Linked DNA regions of Rheinheimera salexigens. The protein of the gene in region 1 binds, or shares a complex with, the protein of each later gene. Links are inferred from orthologs where the notes say so. Each region holds a gene or a part of one and is shown on either strand. Other genes may lie near its edges.

Evidence for each region.
Region 2: the proteins of groL (region 1) and metK are in contact, whole or in part, in a cryo-EM structure (PDB 8P4O), measured with the Escherichia coli proteins. The link is inferred for Rheinheimera salexigens from one-to-one orthologs.

What each region holds. Positions count from the first base shown.
Region 1 is NZ_MKEK01000001.1:3,285,662-3,299,314, forward strand. Bases 6,490-9,368 are described here. They hold groL (chaperonin GroEL), read right to left. Parts: upstream 8,812-9,368; coding sequence 7,168-8,811; downstream 6,490-7,167. Other genes in these bases: BI198_RS15220 (DUF3016 domain-containing protein), read right to left, coding at 6,490-6,894; BI198_RS15230 (co-chaperone GroES), read right to left, coding at 8,871-9,161. In the rest of the region: BI198_RS15180 (acetyl-CoA hydrolase/transferase family protein), read right to left, coding at 27-1,520; orn (oligoribonuclease), read right to left, coding at 1,847-2,395; small ribosomal subunit biogenesis GTPase RsgA, read left to right, coding at 2,573-3,607; asd (archaetidylserine decarboxylase), read left to right, coding at 3,625-4,683; BI198_RS15205 (glycerophosphodiester phosphodiesterase), read left to right, coding at 4,685-5,395; BI198_RS15210 (MerC domain-containing protein), read right to left, coding at 5,422-5,841; BI198_RS15215 (prephenate dehydrogenase), read left to right, coding at 5,998-6,309; more of BI198_RS15220, read right to left, coding at 6,352-6,489; BI198_RS15235 (protein-disulfide reductase DsbD), read left to right, coding at 9,494-11,260; aroQ (type II 3-dehydroquinate dehydratase), read left to right, coding at 11,501-11,968; accB (acetyl-CoA carboxylase biotin carboxyl carrier protein), read left to right, coding at 11,993-12,445; accC (acetyl-CoA carboxylase biotin carboxylase subunit), read left to right, coding at 12,462-13,653.
Region 2 is NZ_MKEK01000001.1:2,209,747-2,221,327, forward strand. Bases 6,370-9,221 are described here. They hold metK (methionine adenosyltransferase), read left to right. Parts: upstream 6,370-7,147; coding sequence 7,148-8,296; downstream 8,297-9,221. Other genes in these bases: tkt (transketolase), read right to left, coding at 6,370-6,805; BI198_RS10150 (AbgT family transporter), read left to right, coding at 8,526-9,221. In the rest of the region: BI198_RS10110 (MotA/TolQ/ExbB proton channel family protein), read right to left, coding at 1-334; BI198_RS10115 (DUF3450 domain-containing protein), read right to left, coding at 341-1,111; fba (class II fructose-bisphosphate aldolase), read right to left, coding at 1,358-2,422; BI198_RS10125 (phosphoglycerate kinase), read right to left, coding at 2,484-3,668; epd (erythrose-4-phosphate dehydrogenase), read right to left, coding at 3,684-4,697; more of tkt, read right to left, coding at 4,808-6,369; more of BI198_RS10150, read left to right, coding at 9,222-10,100; rsmE (16S rRNA (uracil(1498)-N(3))-methyltransferase), read left to right, coding at 10,242-10,970; gshB (glutathione synthase), read left to right, coding at 10,982-11,581. UniProt on the Escherichia coli protein: Catalyzes the formation of S-adenosylmethionine (AdoMet) from methionine and ATP.

The DNA.
Region 1 (13,653 bases):
AAAACCTTTTTGTTTATTCAGCTTGCTTAGTTAATTAGCATGCTGCCGGTTTCATCTAAGCGCTGATGCCAAGACAATGCCTCTGCCAATAAGTGTGGCGTATGGCCACCTTTTTCGCAGGCACGATTATAGTAATCTAATAATGCTTCACGATAGCTTGGGTGTACACAATGGTTAATCACTTGAATAGCCCGCTCGCGTGGCGCTAACCCTCGTAAGTCAGCTAGACCTTGTTCAGTTACTAAGATATCAACATCATGCTCAGTATGATCAACATGGCTAACCATAGGCACGACACTAGAAATTGAACCAGCTTTAGCTATCGATTTAGTAACAAAGATAGCTAAATGCGCGTTACGAGCAAAGTCACCCGAGCCACCAATACCATTCATCATTCTAGTACCGCAAACATGGGTTGAGTTAATATTGCCGTATAAATCAAACTCTAACGCCGTATTAACAGCAATAATCCCTAAACGACGCACTAACTCAGGATGGTTAGAAATTTCTTGAGGCCGTAATACTAGCTTATTTTTATATTTGTCTAAGTTACCAAATACATCTTTATTACGCCGCTCGGATAACGTAATAGAACTGCCAGAAGCGAAATCTAATTTACCGGCATCAATTAAATCAAAGGTAGAATCCTGCAATACTTCAGAATACATGGTTAAATTTTCAAACGAGGATGCTATTAATCCTGTCATCACTGAGTTAGCAATATTACCAATACCGGCTTGTAATGGGCCAAGATTCTTCGGCAAACGACCATCCAATACTTCTTGCTCTAAAAACGCCACTAAATGATTAGCAATAGCTTGAGTATCGCTATCTGGTTCAGTCACGGTAGATGGTGAGTCGGTTTTGTTGGTAAACACTATGGCGACTATTTTAGCCGGATCAATTGGAATAGCCGTGCTACCAATGCGGTCATCCACTTTTACTAAGGGTACTGGCGTTCGAGTTGGCCGATAGCTTGGAATATAAATATCATGCAAGCCTTCTAAATTTGGATTTTGGCCAAGATTAATTTCAATAATCACTTTTTGGGCGAATATAGCAAAGCTAGCGGAATTACCCACTGAGGTGGTAGGCACTATGTGGCCATGTTCGGTAATAGCAACGGCCTCAATAACCGCCACATCCGGCATTCTTAACTGATGATTACGTAATTGTTCTACCGTTTCTGATAAATGCTGGTCAATAAACATGACTTTGCCATCATTAATGGCTTTACGTAAGGTGCTATCAACTTGAAAAGGCATCCGCCGCGCTAACATACCGGCTTCGGTCATCTGCTTATCTAAATCGTTACCTAATGAAGCACCGGTCATTAAGGTGATTTTCATCGGGGTCGTTAACGCTTTAATGGCTAAGGCTTGTGGCACAGCTTTCGCTTCACCTGCACGGGTAAAACCACTCATACCAACGGTCATACCATCTTCTATCATATCGGCTGCAAGTTCAGCAGACATAACTTTACTATGCAACGACGCAAGCCGGATCCGGTCTAAAGACATTATGTGTGTTCTCAGTACAACAAAAAGTGAGGTATTCTATGAGAAATATTAGTCAGTGCCTAGCAGACTTAGACTTATGTCTAATAAGAATAGGAAAAAGAATATTAAAAAAATACTAAGGGCAATAGAAACAACAAAAGCCGCTAATAAGCGGCTTTTGTTGTAAATTTGGAGCGAGTAACGAGATTCGAACTCGTGACCTCGACCTTGGCAAGGTAGCGCTCTACCAACTGAGCTATACTCGCATCGAACAGTGTAATTAACTAATGTAATTACGTGTTGATGGCGCGCATTTTACAAAACCAGCTTATTAATGCAAGTGTTTTTTACGCTAATTTGAAAAAATGCTGCTGATAGACTACTAATTCAGCAATTGACTCGCGAATATCATCCAATGCTAAATGACTGCCCGATTTTTTCACTAATGCTGATACTTCAGGGTTCCACCGCTTTGCTAATTCTTTAATGGTACTGACATCTAAATTTCGATAATGAAAAAACGCTTCTAAAGTTGGCGCATATTCGGCTAAAAAGCGGCGATCTTGGCCAATACTGTTGCCACACATTGGCGACTTACCCGCTGCAACGTAGTCTTGCAAAAATGCGATGGTCTGATGCTCTGCTTGAGCTAAAGTAACCGTACTGGCACGACAGCGCGCTGTTAAGCCGCTTTTACCGTGCTGCTCAATACACCATTCACTCATATTATCTAATACTTGATCTGATTGCTTAATCGCAAACATCGGCCCTTCAGCAAGAATATTCAATTGACTGTCAGTGACGATAGTGGCAATTTCTAAAATTACATCCGTTTTAGGATCTAAACCGGTCATTTCAAGATCTAGCCAAATTAAATTATTGTCATTTTTGCTCATTAAACACCCCTATTATCGTTGTCACTTTGTTCATGCACAGAATACAGGTATCATACACGGCCAACGCTAAGTATTGATAGCGAACTTTTACCCGAAGCAGTCCGAGTGACTATACCGAGTGACTATTGTTAACGAACACATTGCCGAACACCTGGCCAAAACAGTGACGAATATTAAGTGACGAAAAAGAAACATTTAACTCAACGCCAACAACAGCGGATATCAGATAATGCCGACAAGCGCTTGCGCCAACATAAAAGCAAAATGGTCGAAAGTGTGGATGATGCCGCCTTTGCTCCGGCAGAGAATGGGTTAATTATAAGTCGCTTTGGCCAGCATGCCGATGTTGAAGCCAGTGACGGTCAAATTGTCCGCTGCAATATGCGGCGGTCGATTGCTTCACTCGTTACCGGTGATAACGTGATGTGGCGTCGAGCACTGCAACCTACCGGCGGTATTGATGGCGTGATAGATGCCGTGGAACCACGTACATCTGTGTTATTACGTCCTGATTTTTACGATGGTTTAAAACCCGTCGCCGCCAATATTGATTTAATGATTATTGTCTCGGCTATTTTACCGGCATTATCACTCAATATTATCGACCGCTATTTAGTGGCGGCTGAAATCACCGGTATTAAACCGTTATTAGTGATTAATAAAATTGATTTGCTGCCGGTTGAAGAGCAACAAGTCATTGCCGCTAAACTCGCTTTATATCAAAACCTAGGGTATGACTTCCTGATGGTCAGTGCCAATACTAATGAAGGTATGAGTGAACTGTTAACTTATATTCAAAGTGGTACTAGCATTTTCGTTGGCCAATCGGGTGTAGGTAAATCATCTTTGATGAACACCTTAATGCCTGGTTTAGAAGTACAAACCCAAGATGTCTCTGCTAACTCTGGTCTAGGCCAACACACCACCACAGTGTCGCGATTATACCATCTTGCAGAGGGAGGTAAATTAATTGACTCACCCGGCATTCGTGAATTTGCCTTATGGCATTTAACGGCTGAAGAGGTTACCCGTGGCTTTAATGAATTTATTCCTTGGCTAGGACGCTGTAAATTTCGTGACTGCAAACATATTAGCGATCCCGGTTGTGCCGTTCAACATGCTGTTGAAATTGGCGAAATCAGTACTGAACGATATGATAGTTACTTAAAAATTTTAGCCAGCATGGCGCAAGACAAACCCAATCATTTTTAACTTTTATTGAGTGTTATATGGATAACGTAAAAATTTCTTTGCAATATTTGCTGCCTAAGCATTTAGTGTCACGGTTAATTGGTAAATTAGCCGCAGCAAAATTAGGCTGGTTTAGTCATTTTTTAATTAATCGCTTTATTAGCGCTTATAACATCAATATGCAAGAAGCCAAGTTTGAGCAGGCCAAAGATTATGCCAGCTTTAATGAGTTTTTTACTCGACCTTTAAAAGACGGTATTCGACCTTTAGCTACAGATGAAGCTATTATTGCTCATCCAGTTGATGGTTGTATTAGCCAGCTTGGCCCGATTATAGATGGCCAATTAGTACAAGCTAAAAACCATAATTATACTTTGCAAAGCTTACTCGGCGGCGATAGCCATGACGCTCTACCCTTTGCCGGCGGCGACTTTGCCACTATTTATTTAGCACCTAAAGATTATCACCGCATCCATATGCCGGTTGCCGGTACTTTACGCCAGATGATTTATATTCCAGGCGATCTATTTTCGGTTAACCCTTTAACAGCGGCTAACGTACCAGACTTATTTGCCCGTAATGAGCGAGTGGTTACTATTTTCGATACTGAGCTAGGCCCTATGGCTCTAGTGCTAGTGGGAGCAACCATCGTCGCCAGCATTGAAACAATTTGGGCCGGTACTGTTACACCACCGGCAGGAAAGCATATTTTCCGTTGGACCTATCCAGCCCATGGCAAAACAGCTATTAAGTTAGAAAAAGGCGAAGAAATGGGTCGCTTTAAGCTAGGCTCTACCGTAGTACTGGCTTTTGCTGCAGACAAGCTCCAGTTTTTACCTGAGCAAGAAGCAGGCAGCGTAACCCGTATGGGCGCACCTTTTGCTTCGAAAAAAGTAACCGTGCACAACACGGATACTAGCTCAGAGATGGCTTCAGAGACTAACTATGTAAAGAGCTCAGATACTAGTTCAGTTAATAACTCAGAGATTGAGTCAAATAGTACAGAGAGTGTAGATAATAGCGCTGAGACTGAATCGGTATCAGGCTCTAAGAGCAGCTCTAACACCAGTTCGAAAAACAGTTCAGACCAAAGCTAACATGCAAATTATTGCCCATCGTGGTGCCAGCGGCGAGTTTCCTGAAAACACGCTGCTGGCTATCGAACAAGCCATTCAACAAGCCGCCGATGGTATTGAAATAGATATCTTTGCCGTCGACGGTGAGCTTATCGTGATCCATGATCACCATCTTGCCCGCACCACTAACGGTAAGGGTAGCATTTATCAGTACAGCCTAGCGCAATTGCAACAACTTGATGCTGGCCAAGGTCAAACCATCCCTACGCTGTGGCAAGTGCTACAACTACTGCATCCCACCACGCTGTGGTTAAACATAGAGTTAAAAGGTGCCGATACCGTAGCCGCTTTAGTAGCGCTATTAGCGCGTGCCGAGCTGCAATTACAATTTGATTGTAGTCGGCTACTGGTGTCATCATTTAATCATCATTTATTGGCTGAGTTAGCCGTGCAGCGACCAGATATTAAATTGGCTGCCCTTACTGCCAGCTTACCACTGCACTATGCTGCGTTTGCTAGCGCGCTAAATGCCTATGCCGTTAATTGTGATGTTAGTTTTATTAATGCAGATTTTGTAGCTGATGCCAAAGCACGTAATTTAAAAGTGTATGTGTATACGGTTGATCAAGCAGACGATATAGCGCGGTTACGGCAGTATGGTGTGGATGGCATTTTTACTAACTATCCAGCCAGAAGCCGCCAGTTAGTATTGGTATTAAACGAAAATAAGTAAGTAGTATTTTTTAAATTACACCCAGACTAACAGAGTTCTTCTTTATCGTCATCACAGCTAGTACATTGGCTACATAAGCGCATATTCATTACATGAGCTAACACTACTAAAATAGCGCCTATTATCAAAATGGTATGTTCATATTCAGCACCCCAAGCGGCTTTTTGCCAATAAATAAACCCACCCAAAAACAATGAGTAAAATGGATAAAGCTTGCGGTGATAACGATGAAAACCAATAAATAGCGTTATAAAGCCTAACACCATTGTGGTTAATAACACGATATTTTCAAAAGCATGGTTATGCATAAAGCTTAAGCCAAGCAGAGGCAATACCGGTAATAACACAGGCAGCATGATGCAGTGTATAGCACATAACGAGGTTATGGTAATACCCACTTTATCAAATAAGCTACGAAAACTGGCTAACACGGCAATGTCTCTCACACTATGAACGTTGAAACGATATAATATAACAAATCAATTCGGTTGGGAATGGCGCAATGAAAATATTTTATTTCAACGCTAATGTCTGCTGAAGGTTAGCGGTTAATGTGGCATAATATCCCGAGTTTTCAGCAGTAGTATTAACAGGTAGTAGTAATGGATACGTTATTAAATCAACTCGATGACAACTTAAAAGAGCTGTACCGTAAAACGGTTGACGCTGATGCTGTGCTAGATAAATTACAGCAACAGGGTAAAGCTAAACATCAGCATATATTTGTCGACAATAGTGTATTCCAAGCAACCAGCAATCGCTTTATGCCTTATCTTTCCGAAACCGCTGAGCAAGTTTCAGCAATGCGTTTAAACCAACAGTTTAATACTGCTACTTTAGAGCGTGTGGTAAAGCAATTAAAGTTACTGCATAAAACCTTAGCTGATTTCCGTCTAGCAATTAAAAGTAGCTAACCGGCTTGTTTAGCCGGTTAATTTAGCAGGTACTAGTGGGTATTAGTTATCGCTAATTTTAGGCTGTTCCGCTTGTGCTGCTTGTATTTTGGGCAATACATCACGGCTAAACCATTGCTCTAACATCTGTTTTTCATAGCGAAACTCATCATTATCTCGATAACTGCGTAACGTATGCATAAAGCCCATATCACGCAGCTTCTCTTCTTGATTGATAATTTGTTCGCCATAGTTATTTTGAATAATATGACTAAATTTTATCGCAGGTGAATATATTTCTTTAACGACCCGCAACTCGTTGCCCGCCCCTCCTGCAAAAGGATCAATCTCACCGGCTAAATCCAAATCCGTTACCGTAATCTTCCAGCTATAATCCTCCGGCAGCTTTTTTGCCATATCAACAAAGTAACCGTCAAAAATTTTAAGCACCCTTTCACGATACCTATTTTTAGATTCATTAGCCGGACGAATATCAGTAAACTTCTCTGGCTGTTGCCAGTTTACTTCAACTTGCGCAGCATAAGCAGCTGTCCCCGCTAAACTAGCTAGACTAACCACACTGCAAATTAAAGCTAATTTACGCATATTATTTCTCCTTAACTTAAAAGTTTACACTTAGTTACGTTAAGCGCTAAGTAGCAAATTACTATTTAGACAACTAATTACTACTAACAGTTCAGCTTTGTTTTAAAGCGCGTGTCAGCCACTCTATCCTTATTCTAGGATAGAGATCAGGCTAAACTGTTTAAATTTGTAGCAATATGCTGGAATAAAGTGTGGGTAGATAGTTGTTAAGCGGTATTTAGCCATAAAAAAAGCACCGAAAAATCGGTGCTTTTTATGTGTTAAGTGGGAGGCTTACATCATGCCGCCCATGCCACCCATACCGCCCATATCAGGCATGCCGCCACCTGATGATTCTGGCGCTGGCTTATCAGTGATCATCGCTTCAGTAGTGATCATTAATGAACCGATAGAGGCTGCAAATTGCAGTGCAGAACGAGTAACTTTAGTTGGGTCAAGAATACCCATCTCTAGCATATCGCCATACACGTCAGTTGCCGCGTTGTAACCGTAGTTACCTGTGCCTTCTTTAACTTTGTTGATAACAACAGAACCTTCTTCACCTGCGTTTTCTACGATTTGACGCAGTGGTGATTCCATGGCACGTAGGGCAATTTTGATACCGTGGGTTTGGTCTTCGTTAGCACCTTTTAAGTCAACTAAGCTAGCTGCAACGCGCACTAATGCTACGCCACCGCCAGGTACTACGCCTTCTTCAACTGCAGCACGTGTTGCATGTAATGCATCTTCAACGCGGGCTTTTTTCTCTTTCATTTCAATTTCAGTTGAGGCGCCAACTTTGATTACTGCAACACCGCCAGATAATTTAGCTAAACGTTCTTGCAGTTTTTCTTTGTCATATTCAGACGTGGCTTCTTCAACTTGTTGACGAATTTGCTTAACGCGGCCGTTAATCGCCTCTTGCTCACCGGCACCATCAATAATAGTGGTGTTGTCTTTAGTGATCACAACGCGCTTAGCAGTACCTAATTCTTCTAAACCGGCTTTTTCTAATTCCATACCGATTTCTTCAGAAATAACCGTAGCACCGGTTAATGTCGCAATGTCTTGTAGCATGGCTTTACGACGGTCACCAAAACCTGGTGCTTTAACGGCTGATACTTTAACGATGCCGCGCATATTGTTGACGACTAATGTGGCTAAGGCTTCGCCTTCAACGTCTTCAGCAATAATAAATAATGGCTTACCTGATTTAGCCACTGCTTCTAATACTGGCAGTAATTCGCGAATATTAGAGATTTTCTTATCAATGGCTAAGATATACGGGCTATCTAATTCTACTTGGCCAGCTTCTTGGTTGGTGATGAAGTAAGGTGATAAATAACCACGGTCAAACTGCATACCTTCAACCACATCTAGCTCATTCGCTAAACCTTGGCCTTCTTCAACAGTAATTACGCCTTCTTTACCCACTTTATCCATGGCTTCGGCAATAATATTACCAATCTCTTCATCAGAGTTAGCCGAGATAGTACCCACTTGGGCAATAGCTTTGCTGTCGGCACAAGGCTGAGATAAGGCTTTTAAACCTTCTACTGCTGCGATAACAGCTTTATCGATACCGCGCTTTAAATCCATTGGATTCATACCTGCTGCAACGGCTTTAACGCCTTCAGCAATAATATTTTGCGCTAATACAGTGGCTGTAGTAGTACCGTCACCGGCTTCATCATTGGCTTTAGAGGCAACCTCTTTCACCATTTGCGCGCCCATGTTTTCAAACTTGTCTTCTAGCTCTATTTCTTTTGCCACTGAAACACCATCTTTGGTGATCATTGGCGCGCCAAAAGATTTATCTAAAATCACGTTACGACCCTTAGGGCCTAAAGTAACTCGTACTGCGTTTGCTAAAATGTTTACGCCTTTAAGCATTTTATTGCGAGCGTCATCACCAAAACGTACGTCTTTTGCTGCCATGTTTTCTAATCCTTATAAAGTAGTCAATGTAGTATTAATATAAAAACACATTGAAATAATTAGTCTAAAATAACACCTAAGATATTGTCTTCTTTAGTGATTACATACTCTTGACCTTCAATTTTCTCGGTGCGCTCTACGTAGTTACCGAACAACACTTTGTCACCTACTTTTACATCTAATGCTTTTACATCACCGTTATCTAACACACGGCCATTGCCTACAGCAACGACTTCACCACGAGTTGATTTTTCTGCTGAAGCGCCTGTAAGAACAATGCCACCAGCTGATGTGGTTTCAGCTTCTAAACGTTTAATAATGACACGGTCATGTAATGGACGAATATTCATGCTCTATCTCCTAAAGCGGTTTCGGTTGTATGACACCTTTGCTAAACATGATTGTTTAACTCAGGTGTAAATTGTCTGCTCACTATATGGGGTGACGGAAGATAAAACCCAAGGCTTAAGTTTAAAAAATTGTTTAACCCAGTTTTTAACTGCTTTATCCTGTTCTGATAAATAAGCTAAAAACCTTGGATAAAGCCTGATAGACTGAAATCCGCTACTCGGACATTAAATAAATTGAAATTCGTTATATGAAATTCGATTATTTGAAATAGTTTTAGGCTATAGCAGGTCTATGCTGCTGACCCTCAAAGATGAATAGGAAGCTGTAAGCAATGTATAAGCTGTTTTTACTGCCGTTAATTCTCTGGTGCGGATTATTACAAGCCCAGAGTAATAGTTCTGTATTAGATAGTTTGCTGAATACTCAACCCACTTTTTTACCGGTTGAGCAAGCATTTGAATTTGATTTTAACCAGCAAGATGAGCAACTTATTGTCAGCTGGACCATTGCCGACGGTTATTACTTATACAAAGACAAAATAAAGCTAGGTGGCATTGCAGTAAGTTTTTCTCATCCTACTTACCCGGCCAGCATGCAGATTGAAGATGAATACTTTGGCATCACAGATGTCTACTTTCATCAATTAATTTTACGCATTCCATTAGCTGATATCAGTGAAGATGCGGTATTTAAAATTCAATATCAAGGTTGTGCTGAAGCCGGTTTATGCTATCCGCCGGTAACTAAAGAACTGCCTATTTCAACTGTTATAAACAAAGATAATGCTACTGCCAATGCAGGATTAGCGAGTGATTCTAAGCAAACGCCTATTTCTAGCCAAAATACTTTGGCTAACAAACTGAGTGATGGTGCTAGCTTAGCCACCTTGTTTGGCTTTTTCTTACTTGGCTTAGGCTTAGCTTTTACCCCTTGCGTATTCCCAATGTACCCCATTTTAACCAGCATTATTGTCGGTCAAGGCAAGCAGTTATCTAATAAACGCGCCTTTAGTTTATCGTTCTCTTATGTCCAAGGTATGGCGATTACATATTCCGCCTTAGGCTTAGTCGTTGCCAGCTTAGGCGTTAAGTTTCAAGGCTATATGCAGCACCCTGCTGTTCTTATCGTTGCTAGCATCATCTTTGTCTTACTGGCCCTTTCCATGTTTGGCGTATTTAACCTCACTTTACCGGCTAGCTGGCAAGAAAAAATTAGTAAGGTGAGTAACAAGCAACAAGGTGGCTCGTTAAAAGGTGCTTTTGTTATGGGCGCTTTATCCGGCCTTATTGCCTCTCCTTGTACTACCGCCCCCCTATCTGCAGCCTTACTCTATGTGGCGCAAAGTGGCGATCTTTGGCTTGGTGCCATTACCTTGTATATCTTAAGTTTAGGTATGGGCTTGCCACTTTTATTGTTAGGCAGCTCGGGCGGAAAATGGTTACCTAAAGCAGGCCAGTGGATGAATGCGGTAAAAACAGGCTTTGGTTTTTTACTGCTAGCCGTGCCGTTGGTATTATTAGAGCGGATGTTACCCTTTAGCTATGTGCTGATTGCCGGAACGGTATTAATTCTGGCCTTTTTGATTTATTTATATCGGGTCATGTTTAACTTAACCAGTAGCAATGCCAAAGCGGTGTTATTGATACTAGGCCAAGGTTTACTTATTGCTAGCTTATGGTTAAACATCCAATATTGGTGGCCAACAGCCGCACCAACAGCGAACGCAACCAGCCAATCAAGCACTGAGTTTATCACCGTTGCGACCTTAGAAGAGTTACAGCAGCAGCTACAGCAAGCTGATGGTCGCTACAGCATGGTCGATTTATATGCTGACTGGTGTATTGCCTGTAAAGAGTTTGAACACTTAACTTTTTCTAAACCTGTGGTGCAAGCCCAAATGGAAAAAATGCAGCTTATTAAAGTCGATGTCACCAAAATGAGCCGCAAAGATCAGGCGATATTAGATAAATTTAACGTTTTAGGCTTACCGACTATTTTGTTTTTTACCCCAAATGAACAAGAGCTTAGCCAAGCTCGGGTAACCGGCTTTATGGCTGCAGGCGAGTTCGCAAGCCACTTACAGCAAATACAAAACTAAACTTTAGGCGGCGTTTCACCCTAAACGCCGCTCTCTTCTTCAGCCATTCTGTCTGATAAGACCAGTATTTTGCTGCCATTTGTCACGATTTCACTATAATAAGGCGCTATTGTTAAGCTAACTGTGCGGTTCGCGGTCACTTTTGATAACAGAAAAGCTAACTGAATTGACAACAGATGCAATTACAACCAAGCTTTGGCAAAATAATGCCGAAAAATAATAAGCGGGAAAATCGCAGCTATGTCAGCAAAATCGACGGCACCAAAATATAACGTGTTAGTTCTAAATGGACCAAATTTAAATATGCTGGGTGTTCGTGAACCCGCAGTATATGGCAGTGCAACCTTAACAGAAATTATCAACGACCTGACGGAACGGGCGAACGTGCTAAGTGTCGAACTGACACATCTGCAGTCAAATGCAGAGCATGAATTAGTTACTGCTATTCAGCAAAGCTTAGGTCAACAGGATTTCATTCTGTTTAATCCTGGCGCTTTTACTCATACTAGCATTGCGCTTCGCGACGCTTTGCTTGCTGTTGCAGTACCTTTTATTGAGATTCATATATCAAACGTGCATGCCCGGGAAAGCTTTCGTCGGCATTCATATTTATCTGATATTGCTAAAGGTGTAATTTGCGGCCTCGGGGCCAAGGGTTATCACTATGCACTTGACGCAGCAGTATCACTATTAAACACAACCAAATAGTCATAACTAAATCAGGCATAAGAAATGGATATTAGAAAGATAAAAAAACTAATCGAGCTACTAGAAGAATCTGGTATTACTGAGCTTGAAATCACTGAAGGTGAAGAATCGGTACGTATTAGCCGTCATGGTCCAGCACAGCATGCTCCAATGCAATACAGTATGCCAATGCAACAACAACAGCACCCGTTAGCGGTCGCGCCTCCAGTCGCAGCTGCGCCAGAAGCGCCAAAAGTGATTAGTGGCCATACTGTTAAATCACCTATGGTCGGTTCTTTCTATCGCGCCTCTTCTCCAACGGCCAAATCTTTCGTTGAAGTCGGCCAAACTGTTAATGTTGGCGATACCTTATGTATCGTAGAAGCCATGAAAATGATGAACCAAATCCAATCTGATAAAGCCGGAGTGGTTAAAGAAATTTTACTTGAAAACGGTGAGCCGGTTGAATTTGATCAACCTCTCTTTGTCATCGGCTAACGCAAAAGGCAGACTGATGCTAGAAAAAGTACTGATTGCCAACCGTGGCGAAATTGCATTGCGTATATTACGCGCTTGCAAAGAGCTTGGCATAAAAACGGTAGCGGTACACTCAACAGTGGATCGCAACTTAAAGCACGTTTTACTGGCCGACGAAACCATTTGTATTGGTCCTGGACCGTCGCCATTAAGCTATTTAAATATTCCGGCATTAATTGCCGCAGCTGAAGTAACCAATGCGCAAGCTATTCACCCAGGTTATGGTTTTTTAGCTGAGCGGGCCGACTTTGCTCAGCAAGTTGAAGAAAGTGGCCTTATCTTTATCGGACCTACGGCGGAATCTATTCGCACTATGGGTGATAAAGTTGCTGCCATTGAAGCGATGAAAAAAGCCGGTGTACCTTGTGTACCGGGTTCAGACGGCGCGCTGGGTGACGATGCAGACACCAATAAAACTATTGCTAAGCGCATTGGTTATCCGGTTATCGTTAAAGCCTCTGGCGGCGGCGGTGGTCGTGGTATGCGTGTGGTGCGTAGCGAAGAAGAGTTAGTTACTTCAATCGAAATGACTAAAGCTGAAGCTAAAGCTGCTTTTGGTAACGACATGGTCTATATGGAGAAGTTTTTAGAGAATCCTCGCCATGTTGAAATCCAAATCTTAGCCGATGGCCAAGGCAATGCTATTCATTTAGGTGAGCGTGATTGCTCGATGCAACGTCGCCACCAAAAAGTGGTAGAAGAAGCTCCTGCACCAGGTATCACTGAAGAATTACGTAAATTTATTGGTGATCGTTGTGTTGCTGCTTGTAAAGTGATGAATTATCGCGGTGCGGGTACTTTTGAGTTTTTATTTGAAAACGGTGAGTTTTTCTTTATCGAGATGAACACCCGAATTCAGGTAGAACACACTATTACTGAAATGATCACCGGTATCGATTTAATCAAAGAGCAACTGCGTATCGCATCTGGTATGCCGCTGACGCTTAAGCAAGAAGATATTGTTATTCGTGGCCATGCCATTGAATGTCGTATCAATGCTGAAGATGCTAAAACCTTTATGCCATCACCCGGCACTATTACCCGCTTCCACCCGCCAGGTGGTAACGGTATTCGTTGGGATTCGCATATTTATTCAAATTATACTGTGCCGCCAAATTACGATTCCATGGTCGGTAAATTAATAACGTATGGCGAAAGTCGTGATATCG
Region 2 (11,581 bases), 1.1 Mb from region 1 along the record:
ACTCACCCATAGTACCTAGGGCACTTTCAAGTTCTTGCTGTTTCTGAGCAATTAACTGATCGTTTTCTTGGAACTTTTTCTGCAAGTTTGTTCCGCGAGTTTCTTCAGCAGCTTGTTGTTTTTTAGCTGTATTTAGTAACGATTGTTTATCTGAACGCTCAGATAAAAATTCGCGCTCACGCTCTTGGTTTACACGGCCTTCAACAGTCCGTTCTTTTTTAATTTGTTGTAATAACTGATCCAGCTTAGCGGTATCTGCGGTAGCATTGAATGCAATACCAGCAGAAAGCGTCAGTGCTGCAGCAGCTAACATAGTCTTCATTGCTTTATTCATTTAATATTACTCCGCAGCAAAAAGTGGTACACGGTCCATTTCAAGCGTAGCTTCACGACGAGCCATCTTGATGAACTGAGTTACAGAATTCAAATATTCTGCTGGTAAACTTTCCCAGCTTGATGTTTGCTTATTCCATACCCATGCTGCTTTACCATCTAAAGATGAAGCCATTAGAGCTAAACGACCGACATGCACGTAGTCAACAGTAATATCTTGACCTTCAAACTGTAACGTACCTTGGAAAGACGCTAATTCTGAACCGTAGCCCATTTCAATGCTATAAGCTTCCAAGATTTGACGATATTGCTCAGATAACTGAACATCTGAACGACTCATTACTTCACGTAGTTTTTCTACGCGATCTAAACGACGTTCAGTGCGTAGAGGCATATCCGCTTTCACGAACTCTTCTAACGCATCTATCATCCGGAACATTAATGGCACAGTACCTTTACGCGTATCTTCTAAACCATCGATTTGACGCTGTAAGCCATTTACTTGACGCTGCTGGTCGGCAACTAAAGTAGCAAGAAAGTCATTATAAACTTTCAGGTTCTCAGTTTGGTCAACAACTTGGCGATACTCACCAAGCAATTCCTGAGTTTGCTCATAAATTGTATTAATTTTTTCTTGTGATTGCACCGCGGCGCGTTGGATCTGACGACCTTCTTGATGCAAATCTTTTAAATCTGTAGCAAAAGCACTGCTAGTTAAGGCGAAGGTGCCTACTAGCGCTGATGCAACAAGACTCTTGCGAATTTTATTGTTAGACATAGTTCCCAACCAATTATTGCTGATTAACGTAACCTGAAGTTGTAAGGGTCTCATTATTATTTCTGATAATAAGTCCCTCGGTTAGAGGGTAAACCGTCCGCATCATTACAGGTAAAAAAGTCATTGTCAATACAACTTCTACCTGACTATAGCCTGTAATAACGCAGTTTGTATAAGGTTTAGCACCTAATTTTTACACTATTAAAACTTATTAATTAATTTGCAAAAGCATATTAATTTTTTTGCTTACTTTATATTCGGTGTTAATTTACCTGTTGTGTATAAAGTAACCATATCATCCAGTGAAACTGGTTTGATTTTACTTGCATTGCCCGCTGAACCAAAAGCTTCATAACGGTTAATACATACTTCCATCATAGCTTCTACTGAAGCCTGAAAATATTTACGTGGATCAAATTCCGCTGGGTGATGCGCCAAATATCGACGAATTGCGCCAGTTGAAGCTAAGCGTAAATCGGTATCAATATTGATTTTACGCACACCATACTTAATGCCTTGTTGAATCTGCTCTACTGGCACACCGTAGGTCTCTGGAATTTTGCCACCAAACTCATTAATTATTGCCAACCAATCTTGTGGCACTGACGATGAACCATGCATTACCAAATGGGTATCTGGAATACGTTGGTGAATAGCTTTAATCCGATCAATCGCTAAAATATCGCCTGTTGGCGGACGACTAAACTTATAAGCACCATGCGAAGTACCACAAGCAATCGCTAACGCATCAACTTGGGTATCGCGAACAAACTGTGCCGCTTCTTCTGGATCTGTAAGCATTTGTTCTTTAGTTAAAATACCTTCAGCACCAATACCGTCTTCTTCGCCCGCTGTTCCCGTTTCTAATGAACCCAAACAACCTAACTCGCCTTCGACTGACACACCACAAGCATGCGCTATTTCAACAACTTTGCGCGTTACATTCATGTTGTAGTCGTAATCCATAGGTGTTTTGCCGTCTTCACCCAAGGAACCGTCCATCATGACAGATGAAAAACCTAATTGAATAGAGCGCTGACAAACACCTAAAGAGGTACCGTGATCTTGATGCATTACCACTGGAATATGTGGAAACTCTTCTACTGCAGCTAATATTAAATGACGTAAAAATGGTGCGCCAGCATATTTCCGAGCACCAGCAGATGCTTGCACAATCACTGGGCTATTGGTTTTATCTGCAGCCAACATGATGGCTCGCATTTGCTCTAAATTGTTAACGTTAAATGCCGGTATACCGTAGCTTTGCTCTGCAGCATGATCTAGCATCTGACGTAACGAAATAAGGGCCATAGAATCCTCTCTGTATTGTTTAAAGTATAGTCATAAAATGACTATTATCTATTAGTTATATTTATGCTTGTTTTATCGCACGCTGTTCTAATATCTCGACTGCTGGCAATTTTTTACCTTCTAAAAATTCTAAAAATGCACCGCCACCTGTTGAAATATAAGACACTTTGTCAGCAATTTGGTATTTATCTATTGCCGCTAGGGTATCGCCACCACCAGCAATAGAGAAGGCATTACTATTTGCGATTGCTTCGGCTAACGCTTTAGTTCCAGCCGAAAACTGTTCAATTTCAAAAACACCTACTGGACCATTCCAAACGATAGTGCCAGCATTATTAATTATTTCAATCAATTGCTGTACGGTATCAGGGCCAATGTCGAATATCATATCGTCTGCAGCAACATTGTTAACCGTTTTTAACGTTGCAGAGCTAGTTTCACTAAACTCAGTGCCGACAATAACGTCTTTCGGTACAGGTATCGTTGCTCCACGTTCACTCGCCTGGGTCATTAAACGTTGCGCTTCTGCCACTAAATCGGCTTCATATAACGACTTACCGACATTATTGCCTTTAGCCGCAATAAAAGTGTTGGCAATGCCACCGCCAACTATTAGTTGATCAACAATTCCTGATAACGACTCTAGCACTGTCAGTTTAGTCGATACCTTTGAACCGCCTACTATGGCCACTAACGGCCGTTTTGGTGCTTTTAACGCAGCAGATAAAGCATCAAGCTCTGCGACTAACAGTGGGCCAGCACAAGCAACAGTGGCATATTTCGCTACACCATGGGTTGACGCTTGCGCGCGGTGTGCCGTGCCAAAGGCATCCATAACAAACACATCACATAAAGCTGCAAGCTTTTTTGCTAGTTGATCATCGTTGGCCGCTTCACCTTTATTAAAGCGCACGTTTTCAAATACAACAACTTCGCCGGCATTAATCGTCACGCCGTCTAAATAATCTGTCACTAACCGTACCGGAACATTTAACGCTTGATTAAGGTAGTCCACTATCGGTTGTAATGACGCATCAACTGAGAAAACGCCCTCTTCTGGTCGGCCTAAGTGCGACATCAACATCACTTTGCCGCCTTTTCTTAAGGCTAACTCTATGGTGGGTAATGCCGCCTTTATACGCGCATCTGAACTAATTTTGCCAGCTTTAATTGGCACGTTTAAATCTTCGCGGATCAACACCCGTTTATCGTGTAAATCCAAATCACTCATGCGAATAACAGACATGAACTGCTCCTTATATTAAATTGTATCCATCATTGCTTGTGCTGTATCAAGCATGCGGTTAGCAAAGCCCCATTCGTTATCGCACCAGACTAAACATTTAACTAAACGCTTATGGCTGACTCGGGTTTGTGACCCATCGACAATACAAGAATGCGGATTATGATTAAAATCTACTGAGACTAAAGGCTCTTCGGTGTAATCTAAAATACCGGCTAATTCGCCATATCTGGCTTGAGCTAAAGCTTGATTTATACTGCTGATACTAACGTCTTGATGCAGGGTGACACTTAAATCCATCGCGGTAACGTTTACCGTTGGCACGCGCACAGCTATCGCTTCAAATCGGCCAGTTAAATGTGGCATAATCCGCTCGATTCCCCGAGCTAATTTAGTATCAACCGGAATAATAGACTGACTTGCCGCACGAGTTCGGCGTAAATCGGTATGGTAGGCATCAATAACTTGCTGATCATTCATCGACGCATGGATAGTGGTAATAGTGCCGCTTTCAACGCCAAATTGCTGATCCAGCACTTGTAGTACGGGTACGATACAATTAGTTGTACAAGAACCGGCAGAGACTATTCGCATGTCAGCCGTTAGTAATTGCTGATTAATACCATAGATAATAGTGGCATCGATATCCGCATCGCCAGGATGAGAGAATAAAACTTTTTTGGCCCCAGCATCTAGATGCCATTGGGCATGCTCCCGGCTATGAAATACGCCTGTACACTCTAATACAATATCAATATCCAATTCTGACCAAGCTAACTCTGCAGGATCCGCCTCTGAAAATAAGCGGATAGTATCCTGGGCAACCTTAATACCACCTTGTGCAGCACTCACTTCAAAACCAAAACGACCGTGTGAAGTATCATACTTAAGCAAATGAATGACACCTTCGACAGCGGCAAGCTCATTTATTGCAACCACTTGCAACTGTTGCTGCAAGCCATTTTCATATATTGCTCGCACAAGATTGCGACCAATACGGCCAAAGCCGTTTATTGCTAGTCTAATTGCCATACCATCACATTTTTAAATAGTACTTAGAACATAGTACTTAAAACTTAGTGCTTAAAACAAAAGCACATACAAAAATGGGACCATCGCTGATCCCATTTAAGGCATATTATTTAAGCCAATAACTGCTTTGCAGCTGCAACAATATTGTTAGTGGTAATACCAAAGTGTTTAAATAACTGCTCTGCAGGCGCAGACTCACCAAAGCTATTCATACCAATGATTTTGCCATCTAAGCCAACGTACTTATACCAACAGTCAATGCTTGCCGCTTCAACTGCAATACGCTTAGTGACATTAGCTGGCAATACGCTTTGACGATACTCAGCACTTTGTTGCTCAAAAGCATCAGTCGATGGCATTGATACCACACGCACGGCTACGCCCTGCTCGCTTAATTGTGCGGCGGCTTGCATAGCAAGCTCAACTTCAGAGCCAGTACCAATAATAATTAGCTCTGGCGCAGAGGTGCTATCGAGTAAAATATAACCGCCACGCTTGATATTGGCTACTTGTGCAGCGTCACGAGGCTGCTGTTGCAAATTTTGCCGACTAAAAATTAATGTGCTGGGTCCCTGTGTACGTTCAATGGCAGCTTGCCACGCTACGGCCGACTCAACTTGGTCACAAGGACGCCAGTTAATTAAGTTAGGTGTTGCACGCAATGCGGCTAATTGCTCTACCGGTTGATGAGTCGGACCATCTTCACCCAAACCAATCGAATCATGGGTATAAACAAAAATTACCCGTTGCTGCATTAATGCCGCCATACGCACCGCATTACGGGCATATTCCATAAACATTAAAAAGGTTGCGCCATACGGGATAAAGCCACCGTGCAATGCAATACCATTCATTATTGCTGACATACCGAATTCACGTACGCCATAATAAATATAGTTGCCGCTAGCATCAGTAGGCGTTAACCCTTTAGAGCCAGACCATATGGTTAAGTTAGAACCCGCTAAGTCAGCAGAGCCGCCCATAAATTCAGGTAAAATAGGACCAAATGCATTTAACGCATTTTGTGAGGCTTTGCGACTAGCAATATGCTCAGGATTAGCTTGCAACTTGTCGATGTAAGCTTGAGAAAACTCGGCCCAATTCGCCGGTAATTCACCGCTGATACGACGGCTAAATTCAGCCGCTAACTCTGGATACGCCGCACTGTAGCTGGCAAATAATTGCTGCCATTGTTGCTGACGCGCCGCACCTTGCTGTTTGGCATCCCAAGCGGCATAAATATCGGTGGGTATATCAAAAGCAGCATGTGGCCACTGTAAATATTCACGTGTTGCAGCAATTTCGGCATCACCTAATGGCGCACCGTGACAATCATGGCTGCCACCTTTATTAGGCGAACCATAACCGATAACCGTACGACAGCATATTAAGGTCGGCTTATCGGTCACTTTATGCGCTTGTTCAATGGCGTTTTGCACCGCTAGTGGGTCATGACCATCTACATTAGCAATAACATGCCAACCATAGGCTTCAAAACGTGCAGGCGTATTATCGGTAAACCAACCTTCAACTTGGCCGTCAATGGAAATACCATTATCATCCCAAAAAGCAACCAGTTTATTTAAAGCTAAAGTGCCCGCTAACGAACATGCTTCGTGCGATATGCCTTCCATTAAACAGCCATCGCCTAAAAACACATAGGTATGATGATCAACAATATCAAAGTCAGGCTGGTTAAATTGTGCCGCTAACGCTTTTTCAGCAATGGCCATACCCACCGCATTGGTTAAGCCTTGACCGAGTGGACCTGTAGTTGTTTCAACTCCTGGCGCATAACCGTATTCTGGATGACCAGGTGTTTTAGAATCTAATTGACGGAACTGCTTTAAGTCTTCAATGCTTAATTCATAGCCAGATAAATGTAACAGTGAATATAACAGCATCGAGCCATGACCATTTGACAGAATAAAGCGGTCACGGTTTGGCCAGGTTGGATCGGCAGGATTATGCTGTAAAAAGTCACGCCACAGTACTTCAGCGATATCAGCCATCCCCATAGGGGCTCCCGGGTGACCAGACTTAGCTTTTTGTACAGCATCCATACTTAGGGCACGGATTGCATTGGCGAGTTGTTTACGAGGTAGCATCTTCACTCCTGACATTGCTCAGCTTCAGACACTGAAGCTGTTAATTGAAGCCGTTAATTATAATTAGCTATATGATTAATGCGTAAAACTGACGGCATTTTCCCAGAGCCACCCGCAGATGGCAACTTTAAATCTCACCTGTTGCTTAATTCAGTAAAAACTCGCTTAAGTAGGCTCACAAAAACTGCAGTTCCTGTTAAAATAGCATTAAAGACGTCTGGGCGGCAGATTATTGTAGCAATAGCGCGCAGTTTTTATTAAAATACCCGCCTATTTTTTTCGGTTCATGCATGCAACAACGCAGCGCTGAATTTAAACTGTATTAATATTGGAACAAAACAGATGGCACAACATATTTTTACTTCTGAGTCGGTATCTGAAGGTCACCCGGATAAAATTGCTGACCAGATTTCTGACGCCGTTCTGGATGCAATTCTCGAACAGGATCCTAAGGCACGCGTTGCCTGCGAAACCTTCGTTAAAACGGGTATGGTTTTAGTGGGTGGCGAAGTGACCACATCGGCTTGGGTAGATATTGAAGAACTTACTCGTAAAACCGTGCGTAACATTGGTTATACCCATTCCGATATGGGCTTTGATGCTGACTCTTGTGCAGTATTAAATGCCATTGGTAAGCAATCACCCGATATTAATCAAGGTGTCGACCGCGCTACGCCAGCAGAGCAAGGTGCCGGTGACCAAGGTTTAATGTTTGGTTATGCCAGTGATGAAACCGATGTGTTAATGCCAGCTCCGGTTACTTATTCGCATCGTTTAATGCAGCGCCAAGCACAATTACGTAAAGATGGCACCTTACCTTGGTTGCGCCCTGATGCTAAATCACAATTAAGTTTTATCTATGAAGATGGCAAACCAATCGGTATCGATGCGGTAGTTTTATCAACTCAACATTGCGAAAGCGTTAGCACGGCAGATTTACGTGAAGCAGTAATGGAGCTGATTATTAAGCCGGTATTACCAGCTGAATGGTTAACGGATAAAACTAAATACTTTATCAATCCAACCGGTCGCTTTGTTATCGGTGGCCCTATGGGTGACTGTGGTTTAACCGGTCGTAAAATTATCGTTGATACCTACGGTGGTATGGCGCGTCACGGTGGCGGTGCTTTCTCGGGTAAAGATCCGTCAAAAGTTGACCGTTCAGCTGCTTATGCTGCCCGTTATGTAGCTAAAAATATTGTTGCTGCTGGACTGGCTAAGCGTTGTGAACTACAGGTGTCTTACGCTATTGGCGTAGCCGAGCCCACCTCTATCAGCATTGAAACCTTTGGTACCAGTAAGCTAACTGAAGATGAATTAATTACCATCATCCGTCAGCACTTTGATTTGCGTCCTTATGGTTTAATTGAAATGTTGCAGTTAGAGCGGCCTATATACTTACCTACTGCCGCTTACGGTCACTTCGGTCGTGCTGAGTTCCCTTGGGAACAAACAGACAGAGCTGAATTACTGCGCCAGTACGCAAAGTAAACAAATCATTTGATTTATAGCAAAATAAAAGGAGAGCTAAGCTCTCTTTTTTTTATTAAAAAACTATTCAATTAAGTTGCTACAAAACAAGGTATTAACCTTTGGCCATTTTTGTGTATGATATTGGCCAAATTAACGCTGACAATGGCATAGCATTATTTTAAATGTAAATGTGTAAATACAGCACAGCGCCAGTTAAAAATGATAACTAAAAACAAAAGGAAGAGTTATGTCGCAACAAGACACAGCTGTCGAAAAAACCGGGTGGCTTAACCGAGCCCTCAATAGCATTGAAGTCATTGGTAACAAGCTACCCGATCCGGCCATGTTATTTGCGTTACTAATGCTAGCAGTTTGGATAGCATCATGGGCATTATCAGGCGTAAGCTTTACAGAAGTTAATCCCCGCACTGGCGAAGCCATTGTTATTAACAATTTATTAGCACCTACCTCCTTTACCGCCTTTATGGCCAGCATGGTGCAAACCTTTGTTAGCTTTCCACCTTTAGGCGTAGTGTTAGTGGCGATGTTAGGTTTAGGTGTTGCTGAATATACCGGTTACATTAATGCCGGCTTACGTTCAATATTATCGGTAACGCCTAAAATGTTGCTAACGCCTGTGTTAGTGGCTGTGGGTATTCTTAGTCATATCGCGGTTGATGCCGGTTACGTGTTGGTTATTCCTTTAGGCGCGGTTATTTTCTATGCTGCCGGTCGTCACCCTTTAGCAGGTATCGCAGCGGCTTTTGCCGGTGTATCTGGTGGTTTTTCGGCTACCTTTTTCTTACCGTCAAGTTTAGATCCTCTTCTTGCAGGTTTAACTCAAGCATCTGCCCATTTATCAGCTGATCCCGCGGCCGCAGAATTAGTGATTAACCCACTAAACAACTACTTTTTCACCACAGCTTCAACCGTATTAATAATTATTATTGGTTGGGTACTTACCGATAAATTTATTGAACCAAGATTAAAAGCAACTAAAGTGGATGGTGACCCAGCTGAATTACCTACGATGGAGCCGCTACAAGATTACGAACGTAAAGGGTTACGTTGGGCTACCTTTGCCATGGTATTAAGTGGGGTATTATTAATGGTCTCCGCCATGCCAGAAACATCAGCTTGGCGCTCACCTGTTAACGGTCTACTTACCGATTCATCTGCGCCATTAATGCAGTCTATTGTCGGCATTATCTTTGTGTTCTTTTTAATCCCAGGTGTGGTGTACGGTTATGTTGCTGGCACAGCAAAAAATCACCGCGATATTATTCAAGGTATGAGTAAAGCCATGAGTGGTATGGGTTACTATATCGTTATGGCCTTCTTTTGTGCCCAATTTATTTATGCCTTTGGCCAATCTAATTTAGGTGCTTTAGTCGCGATTAAAGGCGCTCATGCCCTGCAACAAATGGCCTTACCTATGGGCTTTACTTTAGTCGGCATCGTGTTTTTATCAGGCTTTATTAACTTGCTTGTTGGGTCTGCCTCCGCTAAGTGGGCCTTAATCGGCGCTATCATGGTGCCTATGCTGATGGAACTAGGGGTATCTCCAGACTTAACTCAGGCTGCATATCGCGTAGGTGATTCATCTACTAATATCATTACCCCATTATTACCGTACTTTCCGTTAATAGTGGTGTTTTGTCAGAAGTACGTTAAAGCCAGTGGTATTGGTACCTTAATCGCCTTAATGCTACCGTTTTCTATTGCGATGTTAGTGTTATGGACAGCGTTTTTACTTGGCTTCTGGGCACTAGACATTCCGCTAGGTATTGGTTCAAGCTACACCTACCCTGCTAGTCAATAATAAAAAGATGGCTTAGCTTAAGCTAAAACCAGCTATCTAAATAAACCCTGTATTTGTTAAAGAGTGCGGGGTTTATTTTATCTGTCACAGAGCCAAATTGGCTGTTACCATTTAAGTAAATATTTTTAGTGAAGTATGACTATGCGCATTCCACGGATTTACCACAGCAGTAGCATAACGCTACATCAGGCTTTTACTTTAGACGAAGAAGCCGCTAATCATGTCGGTCGCGTGCTACGCATGCCCATCAATAGTGAGTTAGTATTATTTAATGGAGATGGCTTTAATTATCCTGCTCAAATAACTGAGCTGGATAAAAAGCGAGTCATGGTTACGGCAACAGAGCAAGCAAACAATCTTGTGGAGTCGCCATTAAATATTCATTTAGGCCAAGGTATTTCCCGTGGCGACAGAATGGATTTTGCTATCCAAAAAGCAGTTGAATTAGGCGTAACAGCAATAACGCCCTTATTTACTGAACGCTGCGGGGTAAAATTAGACGGTGAACGCTTAATCAAACGCACCCAGCAATGGCAAAAAATAGTTATCGCTGCTTGCGAGCAAAGTGGTCGCAGTATAGTGCCAAAGGTGCATCCGGCGATATCCCTGCAAGAATGGTTAGCTCAAGACACAAAAGAATTGAAACTAACCTTGCATCCGCGGGCAAAAGACACCATTAAGACCTTACCAGCAGTACAAGATATTCGTTTGGTTATCGGCCCAGAAGGTGGCTTTAGCGATGACGAAATGAACCAAACTACCCAAGCCGGCTTTATTAGTATTTTATTAGGCCCGCGTATTCTGCGTACAGAAACCGCAGCTTTAAGCACCATTACCGCTTTGCAGCTACAATTTGGTGACTTAGCATAAGGATAAATCACATGAGCAAAACCATTAAACTGGGTATCGTTATGGACCCAATAAGCAGCATCAATATTGAAAAAGATTCTAGTTTTGCCATGCTATTGCAAGCACAACAGCGTGGCTATGAGTTGCATTATATGGAAATGGCAGACTTGTATTTACTGCAAGGTGAAGCCCGAGCCAGTACAAAATTACTCAGCATCGAACAAAACCCAGCAAACTGGTATCAATTTGGCGCCAGCCAAGATATCGCCCTTGGCGACTTAGACGTTATTTTAATGCGTAAAGATCCGCCGTTTGATAGCGAGTTTTTATATAGCACCTATATTTTAGAGCGCGCCGAAGATGCCGGTTGCTTAATCGTCAATAAACCACAAAGCTTACGCGATGCTAACGAAAAGCTGTACACCAGTTGGTTTAGCCAATTTTCGCCAAAAACTTTAGTAACTAGCGATGCTAAACGACTTAAAGCATTTTACGAAGCAGAGCAAGATGTCATATTAAAACCGTTAGATGGTATGGGTGGTGCGTCAATATTTCGCTTAAAACCAGGCGATGCTAACGTTAGTGTGATTATAGAAACCCTAACCGAGCATGGTCAGCGATATACCATGGCG